2 regions of the Bradyrhizobium sp. Leaf396 genome follow, and region 1 is predicted to be linked to the other one. Evidence: predicted binding sites of a transcription regulator. Region 1 holds the regulator's gene; the other holds the start of a gene.
What was found. The regulator LexA, encoded in region 1, represses DNA repair genes until DNA is damaged. The targets are predictions, from matches to a motif close to TGTTCNNNNTGTGTTCNG.
Positions count from the first base shown of each region.

Region 2: a site for LexA is predicted at 1,253-1,270, ahead of ASG57_RS05510 (DUF3072 domain-containing protein). Genes of this name have one in related genera too.

Region 1 is NZ_LMQJ01000064.1:272,624-276,025, forward strand. It holds gene ASG57_RS32600 (ComEC/Rec2 family competence protein) at 1-681, shown strand, start outside; gene ASG57_RS32605 (hypothetical protein) at 796-1,230, opposite strand; gene lexA (transcriptional repressor LexA) at 1,674-2,375, opposite strand; gene ASG57_RS32615 (molybdopterin molybdotransferase MoeA) at 2,553-3,402, opposite strand, start outside.
Region 2 is NZ_LMQJ01000004.1:133,775-137,176, reverse strand. It holds gene ASG57_RS05520 (hypothetical protein) at 251-613, shown strand; gene ASG57_RS05515 (DUF6496 domain-containing protein) at 619-933, opposite strand; gene ASG57_RS05510 (DUF3072 domain-containing protein) at 1,022-1,216, opposite strand; partial or broken gene ASG57_RS05505 (hypothetical protein) at 1,332-1,570, shown strand; gene ASG57_RS05500 (hypothetical protein) at 1,635-1,886, opposite strand; gene ASG57_RS05495 (hypothetical protein) at 2,029-2,250, shown strand; gene ASG57_RS05490 (HWE histidine kinase domain-containing protein) at 2,247-3,402, opposite strand, start outside.

The DNA.
Region 1 (3,402 bases):
CGCATTCCCGCGTTCGGGATCGCGCCGCTGATCGCGGCGAGCCTCGGGGTCATCGTGATGGGCCTGTTGCGCACGCCCTTGCGCTGGTCCGGTGCGCTGGTGCTGTTTGCCGCGATCATCTGGGGGCTGTCGGTGCGACAGCCCGATATCCTGATCGCCGGGGACGGCGCGAGCGTCGCCGTGCGGGGCAGGGACGGGCATCTGCATGTGATCCGCGCGAGCAGGGATGGCTTCCTGCTCAAGCAATGGCTGGCTGCCGACGGCGATCCCCGCGACGCCGGCAGTGCCTCGCTGGCCGACGGTGTGTCTTGCGACGCGTCCGGCTGCGTCACGGCCTTGGCTGACGGGCGCTTGGTCGCGCTTTCTCTCCGCATCGACGCGCTGGCGGACGATTGCAGCCGCGCCGCGCTGGTGGTGACGGCGCGGCCCGTGCCCCCTGATTGCGCGGCGATGGTCATCGACCGGCCGCGTCTGGCCAGTCAGGGTGCACTGGCTCTGACGCGGAGCGGCGAAGGCTTCTCGGTTCAGGCCGTGAGGGCGCGCAGCGCAAGCCGCCCCTGGTTGCCGGCGGGCGCCGGCGAGGGAGACTTCGACGGCAGCCTCGCGCCGAAGACGGCACTGCCCCGCAATCGGGACGCAACGCCATCGGATGCCGACTTGCAGGCTGACGATGGAGGATAGACGGGACCAGGCGAACCGACGGGCTTCCATGAACGCACCCATACCATCTCGCCGGCCGCGGCCGGCGATGGCATTTTGATCCTGGTTCTCGACCTCTCGGTCGGAACGACGGCTTCAGTCGATCGGCAGGCGGGTGATCGTCGACCGGGTCCCGGCGGCGATCTGCGGCTTGTGCTCGCGCTCGCCAATTGTCTGGGTCACCGGCAGCTGCAGCACGGTCGCGCGCTGGCCTTCGACCAGCTGTGTCACCAGCACGGACTTGCCGTCCGGGAATTCGATCGCGTCATGATGGCGATCGGGAATGTGCGGATCGATCTTGCCGAACTTGCCGACGCGGGAGTTGACGGTGCGCGTCCAGATCCAGCGGTTATCGTAACGGACGTTGTCGGCAAAAGCGAGCTCGGTGCCCGGCAGCAGGCAGACTGCGACGGAGAGATCGGCTTCAGACGCGAAGCCGCGCGTTGAGGTGCCGCGGAACGTTGTCGTGACGATGGTCTCGCCGACTTCGGCCGGGCGCGTCGCGATGGCATGCAGGCTGTAGTCACACATCGGGTGCTCCTCATGTGAAGATGACCCGCACCTCTTTGAGGCGCAGGCCTCCAACAGGGTGGAAGCACGCAACGCTCTGCTTCGTTGTAGGCAAATCTGCGGCTGCGTCCGCAGGCCGCGATCACATTATCTTTCCCCAATCCAATAGGAACAAAGCTCGCTTCGGAGCATTTTCGGCAGCCGCATACGATTGCTCTGCAGACGATGCGGCGATCGTGCAACAGCCACGCGACCCCGATGCTGCCATCAGCGCTGCTGCGCTTCCGCTCAAAGCGAACCGACGCGCGGTCGTCGCCTTGAATCGGCGGGGTGCGATGCTGCTCGCAAGCAAGCTTGAGACATCGCGCGGGAGAAAAAGGGGCCGGATAATCTGCGCAGAACCAGAAAACCATCCAGCCGGAGCGATCCTCATCCGCGCCACAAAGCTCGGACGCTGGATCCGCTCAGTACTTCCGGTAAAGCCCGATCAGCTTGCCCTGAATTTTCACGCGGTTCGGCGGCAGGATGCGGACCTCGTACGCGGCATTGGCAGGCTCGAGCGCGATCGAGGCACCGCGGCGGCGGAAGCGCTTGAGCGTGGCCTCCTCGTCATCGATCAGCGCCACCACGATGTCACCGGTATTGGCACTCTCGTTGCGCTGGATCAGAGCCATGTCGCCGTCGAGGATGCCGGCCTCGACCATCGAATCGCCGCGTACCTCGAGCGCATAATGCTCGCCTGAGCCGAGCATGTCAGGCGGCACGCTGATGGTGTGGCTCCGGGTCTGCAACGCCTCGATCGGCGTGCCGGCTGCGATGCGCCCCATCACGGGCACCGCAACGGGACGCTCGCCTTCGTCCGCAGGCGGGCTGGACGTGGGGCGTATCCTCCCGAGATTGCCCTCGATGACGCTAGGCGTGAAGCCGCGGCGGCTGCCGGCAGCGGCCTGGAGCTCCGGCAGCTTGATCACCTCGATGGCACGGGCGCGGTTTGGCAGGCGGCGGATGAAGCCGCGTTCCTCGAGCGCCGTGATCAGGCGATGGATGCCTGACTTCGAGCGCAGGTCGAGCGCATCCTTCATCTCATCGAAGGATGGCGGCACGCCGCTTTCCTTCAGACGTTCGCTGATGAACCGCAGAAGCTCGTATTGTTTGCGCGTCAACATCTCGACCAAAGTCCCCCGGTTGATGTCGTTCGATTCCGAGACGATGAATTTCGGCGATAAGGCCGCTACATCTCGAAACAAATCATGAACGGACACTATATGTTCGATATGTGTTCCGCAACTGCTTAATTTACGGTGAACGGGGCGGAGTTCGCGGAATGCGTGTGGCCCCGCAGCTCAGGCCGGAAGCCGCAGCACCACGCAGGGCGTGCCGGCTTCGGCCTTCGGCGCGAACGGTGCGCGCACGAGAAGTAGCTGTGCCGCAGCAAGATTCGCAAGCAGCGAGGAGTCCTGATGGCTCACGGGAACAGCAACGAGCGCGCCGTCGTCGCGCAGCTCCAGGCGTGCGCGCAGATAATCCTCGCGCTGGTCGTTGGCAGCGAGATCGCGACCCAGCACGGCGTGCTCGCGCTGATGATGAATCATCGAGCGGCCCGAGAGCGCACGAATCAGCGGCACCATGAACAGGAAGGCGCACACGTAAGATGATACGGGATTGCCGGGCAGGCCGATCACGCGCATCGCGCCGAGCCGGCCGTGCATCATCGGCTTGCCGGGCCGAATCGCAATCTTCCAGAACGCCATCGAGATGCCTTCGTCCCTCAGCGCCTGCTGGACCAGGTCGTGGTCGCCGACCGACGCTCCACCGGTGGTGATCAGGATGTCGGCACCGCTCTCGCGGGCGCGGCGGATGCCGGCGGACGTGGACTCCAGCGTATCGGCGGCAACGCCGAGATCGATGGTCTCGGCGCCCTCGCTGCGCGCGAGCGCGTGCAGGGCGTAGCCGTTGGAGTAGACGATCTGGCCGGGACCGGGCGTGCTGCCCGGCGCCACCAGTTCGTCGCCGGTGGCAAGGATCGCGACCTTCGGACGGCGGCAGACGGCGAGCTGCGGGTGATTCATTGCCGCGGCCAGCGCCAGATCGCGCTCGGTGAGGCGGGTTCCCTTGCGCAGCAGCACGTCGCCCTCGCGGAAGTCGACGCCGGCGGGGCGAATGTGACGGCCGGGAATTGCGGCCTCCTTGATC
Region 2 (3,402 bases), on a different contig from region 1:
TCGGTTAGAAAAAAGGCGGCCCTTCGGGCCGCCTTTCCTGTTCATCCTCAGAAGTCCCGTGGACGTCCGGATAACATTCTTGTTAGCCGCAGCGACGCAGGTCGTCTGAAAGAGCCTCTTGGCTCATCACAGTTCCAATTCCCGTTGCAGACGGCAATGGGCGCCGCCAAATGTGGTTGCAATCTTGGAACTTCCAACCTGCCACCGCTTTGTGGAACGGGCCGGTGGTACGCAGTTGATCGGTGCCGACATGGATCGATTGAAGTTCTCGCTGTGGAGCACGCTGCTCGTGGCGCCATTGGTTCTTTCAGGCGGAAACGCGTTCGGGCGCGACGATGGCCGTTACGCGAATTCTCCCCTGAAGCCCTGGTTCGACAGCCTGCGCAGTCGCCTCGGTCCATGCTGCTCGGACGCGGATGGTTTCGCCGTTGCCGATCCCGACTGGGAATCGCACAACGGACGTTACCGTGTGCGTCTCGACGGGCAGTGGATCGAGGTGCCGGACGACGCCGTGATCACCGAGCCGAACCGGGCCGGCCGCACCATGGTGTGGCCGGTGAAGACGGCGTTCGGGGTTTCGATCCGCTGCTTCATGCCAGGCAGCATGATGTGAACAGGTCAGCGCGACCGTGTGGAGGATTTACGCTTCGATGATTTCCTCGAGGACTTCCTGGACGACTTCTTGGATGTTTTCCTGGACGTATTCTTGGAGGTCTTCTTGGCGCTCGTTCGCTTCGATGCCTTCTTCGGGACCTTCTTGCCTTTCTTGCGCGCCTTCGACAGTCCGATCGCGATCGCCTGTTTGCGGCTCTTGACGCGGCCGCCGCGTCCTCCACGGCCGCTCTTCGCGGTCCCCTTCTTGTAGCGCCGCATCTCGCTCGCGACATCGCTGCCCGAGCTGCGTGAGTAGCGTTTCTTTGCCTTGCGTGCCATGCATGTTCTCCCTTGGCCGAGAAGAACCCTTCGGTACAGGCATGGTTCCGGGAGCGCGTGTGCAACACTCCGGAAGGCGCGATGCAGTCTAGAAGGAATTCGCCAGCTCGATCTCCGCTTCCAACGCTCGGATGCGCTGTGCGGCCTCGCTGAAGGAGAGATCACGCGAATACTGAGCAGGCTGATAAGCTTCCTCGCTCAGCCGTTTCAGCTTGAGCCCCTGCGCTCGCGTCATCTGCTCGCTCAGGAAAACCCGCGCGTCGTATTTACCTTGCACCGGCATCTGACTTCTCCGTTCCGAAATCGTGACTTGACTATATGTTCCTATTTTGTTCTAACAAGCCATGGACAACAGAATTAGCGAAATTCGACGCAAAATCAGAGCCTTGAGGCTTGAGATGGCCGACGTCGAGGTGTCGGTGCGCGACCTCGTCGAGCGCGATCGCGACTGCACTGAAAAGGCCCTGGCGCAGATGGATTTGCGCCGGAGGATCAACCTCCTGATCGGGGAATGGAAGGCGGCTGGTGGCACCGACGTTCTGCCCGACATTCGGGACCGGGTGCGCGGTCGCGCATGACGACCGCTGGTGATCCCGCACGCGTGATCGGACATGCGGGAGAATCACGGCTAAATTGACGCAGGCAACCCTCGTTCGCGCACAAACCCTAAACGGGTCGTCGCATAGTGCGTCACGCACCCTTCATGGTTCCTTGTCCTCTGTAAGGATGAACACGACGCCCGTAAGGGTGGCGCCGATCGCGAACGTCATCACCAAGGTGAGAGCGACGACCACGATCGCCTGGCTTCCGCCGTTGTTTAGCAAGTTGGCCACGGCCGGGTTGGACAGGACAAGCGTGAGGGTGAAGGTGAGGCCGAGGGCTGCGCCCATCATTGTATGCGTCAACAGCTTGATGAGGCCGGTGGCTGAGATCAGCTGATGCCTTCTGCGCATGGACCGCATCCCGAATTGTGGCATGCAAACGCCAGCGTGATTACCAGGTTCCTTTCGAGTGGAGGAATCGTTGTCGCCGGCTTTCATGCGACGTTCATGCCGGGCCTGCGAGGATGGAGCCCAGCAAAACGGGAACATCAATATGGGTAAGGTAGTCTTTCTCTACCGCTCGCTGGCCTATCGCAACGCGGCCGCGGACATCCTGCGCAAGGCGCGCAAGCTCCCGAACGGGGCGGAGCGAAGCGCGGCACGCCGCTACGCCAGGGCATTGCGCGATCTCGCGCGAACGGAAGCCTGGCTGGAAGGGCGGGTCGCACGCGAACCGCGGACGGTCCGGCGCATGACGAGCGCTGCGTCCGGTTAACCGGACGCGCGTTGCAATTCGGCGGCGCCGGCGGCGTCGAACTTGCCGGGTGCTGTCGTCGCCGAGGCCTTGCGCGTCAACGGGACCTCCAGGCGGCACAACAGGCCCTCGGCGCGCCAATCGAACTGCGCCTGTCCGCCAAGCTGCGACTCGACGCTCGCAAGCAGGCTCCGCGTGCCGAAGCCGCGGGATTTCGGTGTCATGACCAACGGACCGCCGGATTCCTCCCAGCTCAGGGTGAGGAGTTCGTCCTCAATCTGCCAGGCGATCGAAAGCCGCCCCGATCGCGTGGAGAGCGCGCCATACTTCGCCGAGTTGGTGAAGAGCTCGTGCAGCGCGAGCGCAAGTGTCTGCGCCGTTGTCGGCAGCAGCTGGACTTCGGGCCCGGCCAATCTGATCTGGCCGCCGAGCGAGTAGGGCGCAAGCTCCTCGTCGATCAGCTTAGAGAGTTCGGCACCCTGCCAGCTCGACAGCGACAGGATGGTGTGCACGCGCGCCAGCGCATTGATGCGTCCCTCGACGGCGTTGACATAGGCCTTGACCTCGTCGGCCCGGGTGAGACGCACGATCGACTGCGCCAGCGCCAGCGCATTCTTAGCGCGATGATCAACTTCCCGCGCCAGCAGATTCTGCCGCTCCTCGGCGCGCTTGCGTTCGGTGATGTCGACGGTGACGCCGCTGACGCGCACCACGCGCCCGCTCTCGTCGACCGTTGCAGCCGCCGTGCCGACGCACCAGCGAACCTCGCCGTCGGGCCGCACGATGCGGAACTCTGTCTCATAGGCACGCGTGCCTTTGCTGAATTCGGCGATCGCCCTGCGCAACTGATCGACGTCATCGGGATGCAACAGCGCCTGAACATTCGCCGGGTTGACCTCGAAGCTCTCCGCGTCGACGCCAAAGATGCGGTACTGCCCCTCATCCCACATCCAATCGCCGCTGACCCAGTCCCAGTCCCAGGACCCCATCTTGCCGGCAGCGATCGCCATGCTGCGCCGCTGCTCGCTTTCGCGCAGCTTCGCGGTGGAACGCTCCAGTTCCGCGGTGCGAGCGCGGACGCGGTCTTCGAGATCGTGGTTCAGCCGTTCGAGTTCGCGGGTCTTGCGGTAAAGCTCGGCAAACACCTTTATCTTGGCGCGCAGCACCTCCGGC